Regions from separate parts of the Tessaracoccus pujii genome, predicted to be linked through region 1. Evidence: riboswitches for the same ligand, from Rfam matches in the RefSeq annotation. Region 1 holds a riboswitch; each other region holds the start of a gene.

Region 1 (5,637 bases):
AGACTTAGAACGGCTCACGCAACCTCAGAAGGAGCTTCAAAGATGAAGGTCGGTCTCTATCTGGTCGCACTCCACGACCTCGCGCTTCCGGCGGCACTCGATCAGATGGTCGCCTGGGGCATCACCGACGCAGAGGTGGCATCGGGTGGGTTCGTTCCCACGCCGCACTGCCCCACGCGTCAGCTCATCGACAGCGCTGACCAGCGCCAGGAGTGGGCGGCTCAATTCGAGGCCCGGGGTGTGCGCCTCACCGCCTTGAACTGCAACGGGAACCCGCTGCACCCCGATCCCCGGGTGGGCCCAGTGCACACCCAGGACCTGCGAGAGTCCATCCGGCTCGCCTCACTGCTCGGGGTGGACCGGGTGGTCGCGATGCCTGGCGGACCCGGAAGCGGACCCGAGGCGACCCGTCCCACCTGGACAGTGGCACCCTGGGAGAGCGGTCTGATCGACGTCCGCGACTACCAGTGGAGCGTCGCCACCCCCGCGTGGCGCGAACTCGCTGCCGAGGCGGAAGCCCACGGGGTGAAGCTCTGCATCGAAATGCACCCCCACTGCGTCGCCTACAACCCGCCGACGCTTGCCCGGCTGATTGAGGAGGTCGGCTCGGACGCTCTCGGCGTCAACCTCGACCCCAGTCACATGTTCTGGCAGGGAATCGATCCGATCCGCGCCGTCGAGCAGCTGTCCGGACGGATCTGGCAGGCCGCGGCCAAGGACACCATCCTGAACGCCGAGTCGATCGCGCGCTACGGCGTCCTGGACGACCGATTCAGCCGGATCCCAGAATCCGAGAACCCCTACCCACTCGGCGAGGGCTACACCACCACGCGACCCCCCGCAGATGCACCCTGGCAGTTCGCCGCCGCCGGCCGCGGCCATGACACCAACTGGTGGGCCGGCTTCATCGCTGCGCTGCAGCGGGCCGGGTACGACGACACCATCTCGATCGAAAACGAAGACTGGGATCTCAACACCGAAGAGGGGATCGTCTACGCCGCCGGCACACTCAACGACGCCCTCAAGCTCATCAACACTGAAGGAGAGGCTCACCGTGCCCACGCATGACACAACAGGAAGCAACGCCAAGGCGCTTCGCATCGCAATGATCGGCAGCGGCCTCATGGCGAAGTCGCACACCCTCGGATTCCGCAACGTCGAGGCGGTGTACGGCGAGTTGCCGCTGAAGCCCGAGCTGAGCATCCTCATTGATGCCAACGAGAAGATGGCGGAGGATGGCGCTCGGACGCTCGGCTACGCGAAGTGGGGCACAGATTGGCGTGACGCCGTCGCGGACCCCGACATTGACCTGGTCGACATCGTCACCCCGAACTGGCTGCACTTCGAGATCGCCATGGCGGCCATCGCGGCCGGCAAGGACGTGTACTGCGAGAAGCCCCTCGCCCTCACTGCGGCCGACGCGGAGACCATGTACCTGGCCGCCAAGGAAGCCGGCGTCCGTACCATCGTGGGGTTCAACTACGTGCGGAACCCGGCGATTGAGTACGCCAAGGAGCTCATCTCCTCAGGAGCGCTCGGCGACATCTGGGCCTTCAAGGCCACGTTCGCGCTTGACGCCGTCACGGACCCGAGTGTGCCGTTCACGTGGCGCTTCGAAAGGGCACGGGCAGGCTCTGGTGCCCTGGGCGACCTCGGCGCCCATATCGTCGCCCTCGCCCACGAACTGGTCGGGCCGATCAAGACGGTCAGCGCTCTCAGCACGACGGTCATCACCGAACGCCCCGAACCCGCTGGAGTCTTCGGATACGGCACCAAGGCCGCGGAGAGCGCCCCGCTTCGCCAGGTCGAGAATGACGACATCATCCAGTTCCTGGCACAGTTCGCCAGCGGCGCTGTCGGCACATTCGAGGCGAGCCGGGTCGCGACCGGGCGCGCCTACGAGCTAGCCGTCGAGGTCACCGGAAGCAAGGGCGCCCTGCGCTTCACGCAGCAGGACGCCTACAAGCTGGAGCTCTACCTGGCAGAGGGTGACGAGCTGCAGCGCGGATTCCGTGACGTCCCGATGGGCCCTGGTCACGGCGACTACGGGAAGTTCTGGCCATTCGCCGGGGCCCCGCTGGGCGTTCACGAGCTGAAGGTGATCGAGATCCACGAGCTGATCGATGCCCTCTCGTCCGACCGTGATCCCATGCCAGGTTTCGAGGACGCGTGGCGCGTCAGCGTCGTCCTCGATGCGGTCGAGGAGTCGGCGGCCGGGCGGCGCTGGGTTGACGTACCCGGAGTCTGACACACGGATCTCGCGTCGTCCTCGCTGGCTGGCTGTTTGACAACGGAGGGACATCCGCCCTCAGGCACGACGCGAGCCTGTCGGTTGGGGCTCCGGGACCTGGAACCCCAACCGACTACCCAATTATCGCTGCGAGTCGAGCCACAGCGGCCCGTGCTGACACGAGGAAGACAGACCAAATGACGGAGAACTTGAAGGCCACTTCGCCGGATAGCGACCAGACTGCGCGGTCAACGACCGGATACCGGCTGGCTGCCAGCGCCGAGATGATCTACCTGGACTTGCCGTTCATCGACAGGGTTCGGCGTATCCATGACCGTGGCCTGCTCGTCGAGATCTGGGGCTGGGCGGACAAGGACATCGAAGCTCTCGCCGCGTCCCCAGCCTCGATTGTCTCCATGACCGGGTATCTCAGCGGCAACCTCACCGAGGACGACGGGATCGCGACGTTCCTCTCGACGGCCGAGAGGTCGATCGAGGTAGCCAAAATGCTCAACTGCCCGAGCCTTAACGTGCATGGCACCGGCCTGGGCGAGGGAGGTCTCCCGGTCAGGCCTGTCGACGTCGTCACTCCCGCCATGTGGCTTCGCGCAGCCGACACCCTGCGCCTCCTGGCCGATCTGGGTGCGAAGCACGACAAGGTGTTCACCTTGGAGAACCTGAACCTTCCGGTGGACCACCCCGGTACACCGTTCGCGCTGGCCAGTGACACAAGAACCCTGGTGTCCGCCGTCAACTCCCCGAATCTCAGAATGAACCTGGACCTCTACCACGCCCAGATCGGTGAGGGGAACCTGATTGAACTGGTCAAGGCGAGCCAGCCGTGGATCGGCGAGATCCAGGTCGCGGACGTCCCAGGGCGCTGCGAACCCGGCACAGGCGAACTCAACTACGCCGCGGTCGCCCGCGTGCTGAGAGACATTGGCTACACCGGCGTGGTCGCGATGGAGGCCTTCGCCAAAGGCGATTCGGACGCTGCCCTGGATGCCTTCACGGCAGCCTTCGCCTGACCGCCGCGGGAGATCCTCACGTTGCGATTGTGGGGGCACTTCCAGCCTCGCGGAAAGCGCCGAACGGCGAAGGCTCGCCGAACCCGCCCCCGGCCAGCCACAGGGCGCCCGTAGACTCGCCCGCGACACGGGGTGCCCCCGCAGATGAGGGGCTGAGAACACACCCGCGAACCTGATTCAGGTAATTCTGACGGAGGAACTGTCCTGTGACCACCCGTACGCTCCCCCCTCCTTGGCGTCGATTCGTGACCGCCCTCGCCACCATCACCGTAGTCACTCTGGGTTCCGCCGGGTGTGGACCCGACGCCGGTGCCGCGATCTCCGCCGACACCACCGCGGTGCGCTTCGCCCTCGACTGGACCCCCAACACCAACCACACCGGCATGTACGTGGCACTTGAACGCGGCTACTTCGACGAGACCGGGATCGAGGTGGAACTCCTGCCGTTCAACCAGTCCCTGCCCGACCAGCTGATCGACGCCGGCCAAGCCGAGTTCGGCATCAGCTTCCAGAGCAACTTCACGGTCGCGAAGGCCGCGGGCGCCGAGGTCGTCTCCGTCATGGCCGTGCTGCAGAAGTGGGCCACCGCCATCGCCGTGAAGGCCGACGGCGGCATCGCCCGCCCGGCCGACCTCGACGGACGCACCTACGCCGGATTCGGTGAACCTGCCGAGGAACTCATGATGCAACGGGTCATCCAGGCCGACGGCGGCGCAGGGGCCTTCGAGACGGTCACCCTGGGCACGTCCGCCTACGAGGCCCTCTACGCAGACCGCGCGGACTTCACGGTCCCCTTCCTCGCCTGGGAGGGCATCGAGGCGGAGCACCGGGGCTACCCGCTGCGCTACTTCCATTACACCGACTACGGCTTCCCCGACACCTACAACGTGATCGTGTCCGGGAGCCCAGAATGGATCTCGGAGCACCCGGACGAGGCACGCGCGTTCGTGACCGCCCTGGTCCGCGGCTACGAGTTCGCCGCCGACAGCCCCGACGAGGCCGCCCAGATCCTCATCGACGCCAACCCCGGCTTCTTCACCGACACCGATCTCGTCATCGAAAGCCAGCGCATGCTCTCCGACGAATACCTCACCGACGACGCAGGACGCGTGGGCACCCAGACCGAAGACACGTGGCAGCAATACGGTCGCCTCCTCGTCGACAACGGCCTCCTCGACGGCCCCGACGGCCGGCCGCTGACCACCGAACCGGACTGGGCCGACTACTTCACCGATGACCTCATCGGCTGACCGGGCCGGACGAGGCGGGCGCCTTCGCGACTGCGAACCCCTCCGGGTGGGATGGCCGGTGGGGGTGAGCGTGGCCGTCCTGCTGACGCTGTGGGAGCTCGCGGTGGCGGTGTTCCAGCCCCGGCCATCGATCCTGCCGCCACCGAGCCGCATCGTCGAGCAGGCGCTCCTCCACGCCCCCGAGCTGGCCGAGCACACCTTGGCCACCCTCATCGTGACCCTGGCGGGGTTCACCTGCTCGCTCGCCTTCAGCTGGGCGGTGGCCATCACCGTCGACTTCAACGACACCCTGCGCCGGGCGATCACCCCGCTCCTCGTCGCGTCCCAAACCATCCCGATCATCGCGATCGCGCCCCTGATGATCCTGTGGTTCGGGTTCGGTCTGCTGCCGAAGGTACTGCTCGTGGTGCTCGTCACGTTCTTCCCCATGCTGCTGGGGCTGATCGAGGCCTTCCGCGCCACGCCCTCCGGGAAGGCGGAACTCCTCGCGAGCATGGGAGCCACCCGCTGGCAGCAGTTTCGATTCCTGCGGCTGCCTCAGGCAATACCGGCGTTCTTCACCTCGCTGCGGATCGCCGTCACCTACGCCGTCGTCGGCGCCATCTTCGCCGAGTACGCCGGCTCCACCGCCGGCCTCGGCGTCTACATGGCAGTCCAGAAGAACGCCTTCCGAACCGACCTCGTGCTGGCCGCCGTCGCGACCACCGCCGCGGTTAGCATCACCCTCTTCGCACTGGCCGTGCTCGCCGAACGACTCGTCGCCCCATGGGCACTACGAGTCCGGCAGGACACCGCAGGACGGCGCCGGTGAACGCCCCCATCCTCCAGGTGCAGAACCTCAGCCACCACTACCCCGACGGCACCGCCACGCTCGACGCCCTCAGCTTCGACCTGCACGAGGCCGAAGTGGTCTCCCTCATCGGCCCCAGCGGCTGCGGAAAGAGCACCCTGCTTCGCGTCCTCCTCGGACTCGAGCAACCCACCACAGGGCAAGTGACCCTGCGCCCGGGCACCCCGGAGCACCCCTTCGCCTACTACGCCCAGGACGACAACCTCTTCGAATGGCGCACCGTCGTCGACAACGCCGCGCTAGGCCTCGACGTAGCCCGGCGGAATCGGGCAGCGAGCA
Region 2 (5,637 bases), 210 kb from region 1:
CAGCCGGCGGTCCGGGCGCTCGCGGCGGAGGCGCTGGGGTTGTCGCGGGAGCCCACCACCGTCGCCGCGCTCACGGCTCTGCTCTCCGATACGCAGCCCGAGGTACGTTTCGCGGCCCTGTTGGCGCTCGGGCAGCTGGACGACGAGGGTGCCGCGCGCGCCGTCGAGGGTGAGATCGACTCGCCCGACGACCGCGCGCGGCTCCTGGCCCGCCGTCTGGTGGCGGACCGTCAGGCGGTCGCCCCGGCCGCCGCGTCCCGATCGGAGCGGAAGCGCCTGGCCACCTGAGCGATCAGGGCATCCTCCCCGCCGGCGAGGCGCTCGAGGGCGCCGTCCGCGGCCCCGGTCAGCTGCCCCAGCGCGGAGACCGCAGCCAGCCGCACGTCGGCGTCCGTGTCGAGGGCGGCAGCCTCAAGAGCGGCCGCGGCGGGATCGGCGTCGGGGCCTCCAAGGTGGCCCAGCGCCTCGGCCGCATGGGCGCGCACCTCGGCGTCGGGATCGCCCAGTGCCGAGGTGAGCGCCGGGACCGCGGCCTCGCCGAGACGGTGCAGCGCCGTGGTGAGCGCGTCGCGCTGCAGCGCCGCCCCGTGGCCCAGGCGCTGCGTCAACGCCTCCGCGGCTTCGGGGCGCCTCGTGTTGGCGACGGCCCGGTAGGCCTTGATCGCCACGTCGGGGTGCTCGTCGTCCACCAGGGGGCGCAGGTGCTCGAAGTGCCTGGGGTCGCCGATCTTGCTGAATACGTGGGCGGCGGTGCGCCGCTGCGCGGGCTCGTCGCTGATCAGCATGTCGAGAAGGTCCGGCTCCACCTCCGCGGCGTGCTGGACAAGTGCCCAGGTGAGGTCCTCGCGGACGCGCGGATCCGGCTCGACGCGCATCCGCTCCACGAGGGCGGGGGCGGCGGAGGGATCCTTCGTCGCGCCGAGGGTGAGCGCCGCATGCCGGCGCACGGTGCCGTCGTGGTCGGCGAGGGACGAGATGATGCTCTGCAGTTCGGTCATGCGCTCGACGGTAAACCTTGACGCCGCGTCAAGGTCAAGCCAGGCGCTGACCCCGGCCGTCGTCCCTCAGCGAACACGCCCTGGCTGCACTTGCGTGGGGGCAGGACCAGTGCGTGCGACCACAGGAGAGACATGCCAGACGTTGCCATGATGACCCAGCTCGGCGGACTGCTCATCCGGCACCTCAAGGCGTTCAACACGGATGCCTCACCGCTGCCGGGGGAACCCGCCGACGACGCCGAGCGTGAGGACGCGGAGAGCTTCACGGCCGCGCTGGAGAAGTTGGGACCCACCTTCATCAAGTTCGGCCAGCTGCTTTCCACGCGCCAGGACCTGCTCCCTGCCGTCTACACCGACGCGCTGTCGCGGCTCCAGGACGACGTGTCGCCGGTTCCCGTCGAGGAGGTCCGGGAGCGGATCGAGAGCTCGATCGGTGCCCCCATCTCGACGCTCTTCACCGAGTTCGACGACGTGCCGCTGGCATCGGCGTCCCTGGCCCAGGCCCATCGCGCGGTCACCCGGACCGGCCGTGAGGTGGTGGTGAAGGTCCTGCGCCCGGGCGTGCGGGAGCGCGTTCGCAGGGATCTGGCGTCGCTGGCCGAACTCGCTGACTTCGCCGACGCCAACACGGCCATCGGGCCCAGGCTAGGCGCGGCCCGGATGCTGGCGCAGTTCCGGCGCTCCATGGCCGACGAGCTCGACTACCGCAAGGAGGCGGCCAACCTCGACCTGTTCCGCCGCCTCGTGCAGGACGAGCCGGACCTGGTGGTGCCCGGCTATGTCCCGGACTACTCCGCCGACGACGTGCTGACGCTGGAGTTCATGCCCGGCAAGAAGATCACCGACGTGGGACCACTGGCCATGCTGGACGTGGACGGCGCCCGCCTGGCCGCAGCCTTGTTCCGCTTCATGCTCAGCGCCATGCTGATCGACGGCATCCTGCACGCCGACCCCCATCCCGGCAACCTGTTCCTCACCCCCGAACACAGAATCGCCATCCTGGACGTCGGCATGGTGGTGCGGCTGCCCGGCCGGCTGCGTAGCGCCATGGTGAAGCTGCTGGTGTCGATCGGCGACGGCGACGGCGAGGGGGCCGCGACCATCCTGGCCGACATGGGCCACCCCACGGCGGACTACGACGCGGCCGCCTTCCGCGACGACGTGTCGCACCTGGTCTCCTCCACCCTCTCCATGGGCGCGGACCTGCAGGCCGGCAGTGTGCTGATGCAGCTGGCGCGGGTCTCCGGCGTGCACGGCCTGCGCCCGCCGGCGGAGATGACGCTCGTGGCCAAGGCGCTGCTCAACCTCGACCAGGCCACCCAGCACCTGGACCCGAAGTTCACACCCATCGAGGCCATCCGGGCCAACCTGCCCACCATCCTCACCGCGGGCCTGAAGCCCGGCGCCGGGCAGACCCTGCTGGGCACCATCGAGGGCAAGGAGTTTCTGGAGCGCCTGCCCAGACGCGCCAACCGCCTCATGGACGCGCTCACCGAGGGCGAACTGGCGTTCAAGATCGACGCGTTCGATGAGAGCCGGATGCTGATGGTGCTGCAGCAGGTGGCCAACCGCCTGTCGACCGCCCTGATCCTCGCGGCCATCACCATCGCGGCGGCCCTGCTGATGTTCGCCGACGTCGGTCCCCGCCTCCTGGGCTATCCGGCGCTGGGCACCGTCTTCTTCCTGCTCGCGGCCGTCGGCGGCCTGGTGATGGTGGCCACCATCCTCTGGCACGACCGCCCTGTCCGCCGCAACGTCAAGCGCACGGACCGAAAGGCCCGGCTCTCGGACGACCCCGGACGCTCCTAGCGGCCCCTACACTGGGCGGATCACCACGGGGAGGTGCGTTGCCCAAGTCCACGGTCCGTCGCTATCTGAAACTGCTCGCGCCCGGCACCCCGCTCCGCGCGGGCCTGGACCGGATTCTGCTCGGGGGAACCGGCGCCCTGATCGTGCTGGGCAACAACGCGAAGGTGCACCAGGTGTGCTCGGGAGGCTTCCAGATCGGGGTCGAGTGCACCGAGCAGGCACTGCGCGAGCTCGCCAAGCTGGACGGTGCCATCATCCTGTCGACGGATCTCTCCACCATCATCGCGGCCGGCGTGCACCTGGTGCCGGCCGGTGACCTCCCCACCGCGGAGACCGGAACCCGCCACCGCTCGGCCGACCGGACGGCCCAGGCCTCCGGTGTGCCCGTGGTGACGGTGTCGGCCTCCATGTCCACCGTCTCGCTCTTCCTCGAGGGCCGGCGCCACGTCGTCGAGACCGCCCCCCAGGTGATCAGCCGGGCCAACCAGACCCTGGCCACCCTGGCACGGGTGGTCACGCGGCTGGGTGACCTGATGGATCAGTTCACCGCCCTCGAGATCGGCGAGCAGGTGACGCTACGGGACCTCACTCACGTGGTGCACCGCCTGGAGCTCACGCGCAGGTTGTCCTCCGAGATGCAGTTCCACGCCGACGTCCTCGGCGTCGAGGGACGCATGGTGGCCATGCAGCACGCTGAACTCGCCACGAGTTTCGACGGTGTCGCGGGGCTCCTGACAGAGGACTACGCGCACAACCTCGACGAGCCGGCGGAGTTCGACCTGGCGCGCCTGCACAATTTCTCCACCGAGGAACTGTTCAGCGGCCAGCTGGTGGCCCAGCGCCTCGGTTTCGGCTCGAACCCGCCCATGGAACAGCTGCTGACCACCCGCGGCGTCAGGCTCCTCACCATGGTCGGCCGCCTGCCGTCGCCTCTGGTGGCCAAGCTCGTGGACCGGTTCACCCTCCAGGAGCTGTCCGGGGCCCCGGTGAGCTCCCTGCTCGAGGTGGAGGGCATCGGACAGCTCCGCGCGCGCCAGATTCGCGACGCGATGCTGCGGATCGCAGAGATCACCTGACGCGGACCCGTCTTCCGCCGGCGTCGCGACGGTATAGCCTGGGCGCACACACAGGGGAGCGCCACTGGGGCGCTGAGAGTGCGGGAAGCCGCAGACCCTCAACCTGATCCGGTTAGCACCGGCGTAGGGAGTGAGAATCTCCTCGGCCTCGCCGAGCCTCCGAAAGGAGACACGTATGTCCAGGACGTCCACCACCAGGACCCTTGCCGCCTCGGTCGCGGCGCTCGCCCTCGTCGCCTGCGCGGGCTCGCCGCAGTCCACGACGACCACCGGCCCGTCCTCGGCAGCCGGGCCCACAGAGACCAGCACCCTCACCGTCTTCACCCACGACGCGTTCACGCTGCCGGACGAGCTGAAGGCCTCGTTCGCCGAGCAGACGGGCTACGACGTGACCTATACGACGCCGGGGGACGCGGGCGCGCTGGTCAACCAGCTGATCCTCACCAAGGACTCCCCGCTCGGCGACGTGGTGTTCGGTATCGACAACACCTTCGCGTCCCGTGCCTCGGACGAAGGCGTCCTGGCGCCGTACACCTCGCCGGCCGCGGCCACGGTGCCCGAGGAGTTCCAGGCCCCGGATCTCACCCCCGTCGACTACGGCGACGTCTGCATCAACGCGGACAAGGCCTGGTTCGAGGACCACGCCCTGCCCGTGCCGGTCACCCTCGACGACCTGGCTGAGCCCGAGTACAAGGACCTCCTGGTGGTCACCAACCCGGCGTCGTCGTCGCCGGGGTTGGCGTTCCTCATCGCCACCGTCGGCGCCAAGGGCGAGGGCTACCTGGAGTACTGGCGCTCGCTGATGGACAACGGCACCAAGATCGCCTCGGGCTGGACGGACGCCTACTACACCGACTTCTCCGGCGCCGACGGCAAGGGCCCCCGGCCGCTCGTCCTGTCCTACGCGACCTCGCCGGCCTTCACCGTCTCCGGCGACGAGTCCACGACCGTGGCCCTCTTGGAGACCTGTTTCCGGCAGGTCGAGTACGCGGGCGTGATCGCGGGCGCCGAGAACGAGGTGGGGGCCCGGAAGTTCATCGACTTCATGCTCACGCCTGAGGTCCAGGCGGCCATCCCGGAGAACCTCTACATGTTCCCCGTCGTCCCCGGGACCCCCCTTCCTGAGCAGTGGGAGAGGTTCGCCGCGCTGCCCGACGCGCCCATCGAGGTGCCGCAGGAGGAGATCGGCGCCTCCCGCGACGAGTGGATCCGGGCGTGGACCGACGCCACCAGTTGACCCGGGCACTGTGGCGGGGCGGGTGGGTGGTCGCCGCGGCGATCCCCGCCGCCTTCCTCGCGGTGTTCTTCGCCTGGCCGGCGGCCGCTCTCATCGCGCGCGGCTTCCACGACGGTGCCGCCTGGACGCTGGACGGGTTCACCGCGGTCTACAACTCCCCCCGCACCTGGCGGGCCGTCCGGTTCACCCTGGGCTCGGCCCTCGCCACGACGGCGGCCTGCCTTGCGCTGGGTCTCCCGGGCGCGTACGTGCTGTACCGGTGCAGCTTCCGCGGCCGCGACACCCTGCGCGCGCTGGTGGCGGTTCCGTTCGTGCTGCCGACGGTGGTGGCGGGTGTGGCGTTCGGCTCCCTGCTGCGCGAGGACGGCCTCCTCGGATGGCTCGGCCTGGGAGGCTCGGTGGCCGCCATTCTCGCCGCGATGGTGTTCTTCAACTATTCGGTGGTGGTGCGCGCCGTCGGCACCTTCTGGGCGCGTCTGGACCCTCGGCTGGGTCAGGCCGCCGCGACCCTGGGGGC
Region 3 (5,637 bases), 1.4 Mb from region 1:
ATGAGGATCTGGGCGGCCTCGTCGGGGCTTTCGGCGGCGAACTCGTAGCCGCGGACCAGGGCGGTCACGAACGCGCGTGCCTGGTCCGGGTGCTCCGAGATCCAGTCCGGGCTCCCGGACACGATGACGTTGTAGGTGTCGGGGAAGCCGTAGTCGGTGTAGTGGAAGTAGCGCAGGGGGTAGCCGCGGTGCTCCGCCTCGATGCCCTCCCAGGCGAGGAAGGGGACCGTGAAGTCCGCGCGGTCTGCGTAGAGGGCCTCGTACGCGGACGTGCCCAGGGTGACCGTCTCGAAGTCCCCGGCGCCGCCGTCGGCCTGAATGACCCGCTGCATCATGAGTTCCTCGGCAGGTTCACCGAATCCGGCGTAGGTGCGGCCGTCGAGGTCGGCCGGGCGGGCGATGCCGCCGTCGGCCTTGACCGCGATTGCGGTGGCCCACTTCTGCAGCACGGCCATGACGGAGACGATCTCGGCGCCGGCGGCCTTCGCGACGGTGAAGTTGCTCTGGAAGCTGACCCCGAACTCAGCCTGGCCGGCGTCGATCAACTGGTCGGGTAGCGACTGGTTGAACGGCAGGAGTTCCACCTCGATCCCGGCCTCGTCGAAGTAGCCGCGCTCGAGTGCCACGTACAGGCCGGTGTGGTTGGTGTTGGGGGTCCAGTCGAGGGCGAAGCGCACGACGGTGGTGTCGTCGGGGATCGCGGCGCCGGCGTCGGGCCCGCATCCGGTGACGCCCAGGGTGACGGCGGCGAGTGTGGCGAGGGCGGCGATGAGCCGGCGCCACGGCCCGGATTTCGTGGCGCGTCGGGGGATGGTGGGGAGCGTAAACGTGGTCACAGGACAGTTCCTCCGTCAGAATTACCTGAATCAGGTTCGCGGGTGTGTTCTCAGCCCCTCGTCTGGGGGCACCCCGTGTCGCGGGCCAGTCTAGGGGATCCTCGGCCGCACGCTCGACCGGCTCCCGCAAGGTGGACCGAGTCCTCAGGCCGAGACCCTGGAGGCCGTATCGCCTGAACATCTCGCCCCTGCGCAGGCCGTACTGCACGAAGTGGCAGCCGGGCCCGGCATAGACCTGCACGGCCTGCCCGTCGATGTCGCTCTCGGCGGCCTGTGCAATCGGGACAGCACCGCGGACGCTTCGAACCACTCGATGGTCCCGTCGCAGCACTCGATGGCATGGATCGACGGCCTGGACTGGTCGCGCAGCGCCGCAGCCCTGACCCCCTGACGTACCCGGTTCATGCAACAGGTCCGGTGTCGGCCCCTCCACCGGCGCCCGTGGTGTGTGCGTAGTGTGGACTGGTGGCTGTGGACCCCGAGGCCCGCGCGGAACTGGAATGGATGCGGGAGGACTTCGACCGCTTGATAGCGGGCGCCGCCGACGCGCGGCTGGACGCACGCACCATTGGCACGAGGTGGACCAACCGGGAGATGCTGTTCCACCTGTGGTTCGGTCAGCGAATCGCCAGGGTGTTCATCCCCTTGATCGGTGGCTTCTCGCGCCTGCCGCCTGGCGCATCGCGAGCATGGGCCAGGCTCCTGGCCGCCGCCAGCCGGCCTTACGGGTGGATCAACTATGCGGCAAGCGCCGCGGGTGGGCGTGTGGTGCCACTCAGGCTGATCCAAGGGTGGATGCGCCGCGACACCTCCTGGTTGATCGGCTGGGCGGACGGGGCCACGCCGGCGGAGCTCGGGCGGGGGATGAGCGTGCCGGAGAACTGGGATCCGTACTTCCAGCCGTGGATGAACCGAGCCGACGTGCTCAGGTGGGCTCCTCGGCACTACCGGCATCACCGGGCCCAACTCACACTGGAGCTGCGCTGAGGCCCGTCGATCTGACGGTCGCACAGGTCGAGCATGGAGCGCGGAGGGGGCGTCAGTGGGTAACTTTGCAGTCGCCGCGTCGCCGCGGCCCACGCATTCAGTCGAAAGGACTGCACCCTCATGAAGATCGGTGTCATCGGAACCGGCCAGTTCGCCCGGAGTTTCATCAGCCTCTGGCAGTTGCACCCAGCCGTCGAGGAGGTCTACGTCACCGACCTCGTTCCGGAGCGGGCCGCGCAGCACGTCGAGCAGTACGGCCTGGCCGGGAGTTTCGCGGACGTCGACGCCCTGTTGGCCTCCGATGTGGACTCGGTGGCGATCATGACGCAGCGCTGGAGCCACGGTGAGCTGGCCCTCAAGGCGCTCGAGGCGGGCAAGAACGTCTACTCGGCGGTCCCGATGGCCATCAGCGCGGAGGAGATCGCAGCCATCGTCGCCAAGGTCGAGGAGACCGGCCTGATCTACATGATGGGGGAGACCAGCTACTACAACCCCGCCGTGATCTACGCGCGCAAGCGGATCGCCGACGGCGAATTGGGCCGCGTTTTCTACTCCGAGGGCGATTACGTCCACGACATGGACAACGGATTCTCCGCCGCCTACCAGTTCAGCGGCGGGGAGGACTGGAAGCCGACCGCCAGCTACCCGCCCATGCTGTATCCGACCCACGCCATCGGCGGCGTGCTCGGGGCGCTGCCCACCTACGCCACCTCCGTGTCGTGCCTCGGCATCGTCGACACAGGGACCGACGGCATCTTCGACAAGTCCATCTCCCGCTGGGGCAACGACTTCTCCAACATGACCGCCCTGTTCGAGCTCGCCGACGGCGGCGCGATGCGCACCAACGAGTTCCGCCGGGTGGGCTACTGGAAGGGCCACGAGTCCCGGTTCCGCTTCTATGGCACCGAGGAGGTCTTCGAGCAGTCCGGCGACGGCGCGACCCTGAGCGTCAAGACCGAAGGCGAGGACTACGCCAAGGGCGCGACGCTCGACGTGAGCGACCTGCTCGCCACCGGGCCCGGCGAGCTGCCGGAGGGCTTCGGTGACGTGGATCCTGCGCTGATGCAGAGCTTCGCCTCCGGTAGCGCCAAGGTGCAGGACCGCGCGCGCCTGCCGCGCGAGTTCGACGGCGCCCACAACGGTCACGAGGGCAGCCACCACTACCTCGCCGACGACTTCGTCCGCGCCGTGACCACGGCCACCCAGCCCCCCGTCAACGCCTGGCGGGCGGCCCGGTTCACCCTGCCCGGGGTCGTCGCCTTCGAGTCCGCACGCCAGAACGGGGCGCGGCTCCCGATCCCAGACCACGGCGACGGCCCGGCCGATCCCGGCTGGGACTGACCCCGGTAGCAGCGTGGAGGCGAGCCACCCGCCGACGTGCTACCCGGCCTGCTGGGTCAGGTCACGGCACCTCCACCTCGAAGGCCCCGGCGTCGGGACCGGCGCCCTGCGGACGCGCGACGCCGCGCTGGTCCGTGGCGGGTGCCGCCCCCGCATCGCCCGCGTCGATGGCGGGGCTACCGGGCAGCAGCGAGTGGGTGAGCGTCGGTCCGCCGTTGTCGGCGAGCGGCCCGAGGAGCGCGTCCGCGACGACGACGTCCGTGTCGGACGCCTCGCCGCACGATGCATCCCCGAGCACGTTGGCGCCGCCCGACTCCATTGCGAACGGACCGCCGTAGAAGATGACGCACTCGTCGCCCGTGTTCCCGGACACCAAGGAGCCCTGGATCGTGGCCCGGCCGTCCAGGGCGCCGAACGAGCCGAGGAACAGCCCGCCCGCGGTTCCCCCGGGTGAGCTGTTGCCGGTAACGGTCGAGGACGAGACAGTCAGGGCGCCGTCGGTGTGGAACACCCCGCCCCCGTGCCAGCCCGTCGACGCGTTGCCGCTGATCGTGCTGTTGACGATCGTCGTGTCGCCGAGCGACCGGATGCCGCCGCCGACGTCGTTTGAGGAGTTGCCGCTGACGGTCGAGCGCTCGATGGTGATGGTGGAGTTGAAGAACCCGTACACCCCGCCCCCGGCGCCGCCGGTCACGGAGTTGTCTCGCACCGTGCTGTCGCGCAGCACGAGCGTGGCGCCTTCGCCGGTGTAGATCCCGGCCCCGCCCTTCCAGAAGTCGATGCCACCGGTGGTGACCTCGCTGTCAGCGACCACGACGTGGTCGAGCGTCAGGTTCCCATTGTTGAGCACGCCGCCGGCGAGGTCGAAGCCGTAGCCGTCGCGCAGCGTGAGCCCGGTGACCGTGGCCGTCACGCCTGCGTTGACGACGAGCGCCCGCCTGGAGCCCTGGCCGCTGACGGTCAACCCCGGCGCCGCCGACGCGTCGATGGTGACGTCCTTGCCCAGTTTGAGCTCGGAGCCGCTGAGGATGGTCGCCCTGGCCAGGTCCTCGGAGAAGGTGACCGTCCCGCCGGCGCACACCGCGCCCAGCGCGGAGCGCAGGGACCCCGGACCGGTGTCCGCGTCCGTGGTGACCTCCATGACCGAGGAGCAGGTCAGGCGCAGGTCGTCGGCCAGAAGGAACTGGCCGCGCTTGGTCTGCGCGCTGAGGGTGATCGCGCGAACGTCTGCGAGGTCGAGCGTGGCGCCGTCGTCGTTGATGAACGAGCTGAACGGAACCGTCATCGTGCGCCATCCCGCGACGTCGTCGCGGAAGGTCGAGGTGAACGTCACCGGACGGGCCACGGGCTGGTAGACGCGCACGTAGTCGATCTTCAGGGTCTGGGGAAACACCGTGTTCGCGCCCACCGCCCCACCGAAGTTGCCACCGACGGCGGTGTTCATGATGAGGAAGAAGGGGTGATCGAAGACCCACTGGTTCGGGTCCACGTCGGCGGGAGCGGCGTCGTGGAACTCGATGCCGTCCACCGTCCAGGTGATCTCACCGGGGGCCCACTCGACTGCGAACGTGTGGAAGTCGTCGGCGACGGGGACGTCGAAGTCGTACGTGCCACCGTAGGACTGTCCCCCCGAGTAGCCAGGGCCGTGGATCGTGCCGAACACCGTGTTCGGGTTGCGGCCCACGTTCTCCATGATGTCGATCTCGCCCGACGCCGGCCACGGGTTGCGGTTGATGTCGCTGCCCAGTGCCCACACCGCGGGCCACAGGCCCGAACCGGACGGGACCTGCGCGCGGGACTCGATGCGCCCGTACTGGAACTCGGCCTTGTCCTGAGTCACCAGGCGGGCGGAGGTGTACTGGCAGGGGCCGTAGTAGCACTGCTGCGCCGTCTCGGGGTCGGTCTCCCGGGTCGTGATGACGAGGTTGCCCTCGCCGTCGGTGGCCACGTTGTCGGTGCTGTCGGTGTAGTACTGCAGCTCGTCGTTGCCCCAGCCCGGCTTGCCGATGATCGTGCCGTCGCCGATCTCGTGGGTCCAGATGTCGGCGTTCGGCGCAGTGCCGGCGGGCGTGTTGAACTCGTCGGCCCAGGCGAGCTCCCAGGTCGCAGGATCCGCGTCGCCCTCCTGCGTGGCATTGTTCTCGATGCCGACGCTCACCTTCTTACCGCTGCCGGTGCCGTGGTAGAGGAACTCGAGCCCGGCCGAGCTGCTCCAGTCCTGGGGCGCTGGGAACTCGCGGCGCACCGCGGTGTAGCCCGAGGTGGGGAGCGAGGCCTCGAGCACGTTTTCGTACGCGTCCTGGGCAGGCACGGCGAGCGGGTCGCCGGCGGCGATCTCACGGGTGTCGACCGTGGTGCGCTTGGTGGCCTCCCAGAAGTACGCTCCGGCCTCGAATCCGTCGACGAGGCTCGGGTCGTAGCTCTCGTCGTCGAGCATGAGAAGGCGGGTCAGCGGGGGCCGTCCCATCGCGGC

Evidence for each region. A riboswitch is a leader RNA that binds a small molecule or an ion and turns the genes downstream of it on or off. The one in region 1 is predicted to bind thiamine pyrophosphate.
Region 2: another riboswitch for thiamine pyrophosphate. It lies ahead of ACX1D0_RS09010 (thiamine ABC transporter substrate-binding protein); the one in region 1 lies ahead of ACX1D0_RS10000 (ABC transporter substrate-binding protein).
Region 3: another riboswitch for thiamine pyrophosphate. It lies ahead of ACX1D0_RS00565 (ABC transporter substrate-binding protein); the one in region 1 lies ahead of ACX1D0_RS10000 (ABC transporter substrate-binding protein).

The regions. Positions count from the first base shown of each region.
Region 1 is NZ_CM137012.1:2,051,528-2,057,164, forward strand. Features, by position in the region: gene ACX1D0_RS09985 (sugar phosphate isomerase/epimerase family protein) at 43-1,068, shown strand; gene ACX1D0_RS09990 (Gfo/Idh/MocA family protein) at 1,055-2,248, shown strand; gene ACX1D0_RS09995 (TIM barrel protein) at 2,428-3,258, shown strand; TPP riboswitch at 3,377-3,475, shown strand; gene ACX1D0_RS10000 (ABC transporter substrate-binding protein) at 3,504-4,508, shown strand; gene ACX1D0_RS10005 (ABC transporter permease) at 4,573-5,319, shown strand; gene ACX1D0_RS10010 (ABC transporter ATP-binding protein) at 5,316-5,637, shown strand, end outside.
Region 2 is NZ_CM137012.1:1,845,893-1,851,529, forward strand. Features, by position in the region: gene ACX1D0_RS08990 (HEAT repeat domain-containing protein) at 1-288, shown strand, start outside; gene ACX1D0_RS08995 (HEAT repeat domain-containing protein) at 231-998, opposite strand; gene ACX1D0_RS09000 (ABC1 kinase family protein) at 1,131-2,807, shown strand; gene disA (DNA integrity scanning diadenylate cyclase DisA) at 2,846-3,883, shown strand; TPP riboswitch at 3,926-4,030, shown strand; gene ACX1D0_RS09010 (thiamine ABC transporter substrate-binding protein) at 4,059-5,120, shown strand; gene ACX1D0_RS09015 (ABC transporter permease) at 5,099-5,637, shown strand, end outside.
Region 3 is NZ_CM137012.1:120,871-126,507, forward strand. Features, by position in the region: gene ACX1D0_RS00565 (ABC transporter substrate-binding protein) at 1-836, opposite strand, end outside; TPP riboswitch at 826-922, opposite strand; gene ACX1D0_RS00570 (hypothetical protein) at 1,048-1,227, shown strand; gene ACX1D0_RS00575 (DinB family protein) at 1,302-1,823, shown strand; gene ACX1D0_RS00580 (Gfo/Idh/MocA family protein) at 1,944-3,164, shown strand; gene ACX1D0_RS00585 (choice-of-anchor Q domain-containing protein) at 3,226-5,637, opposite strand, start outside.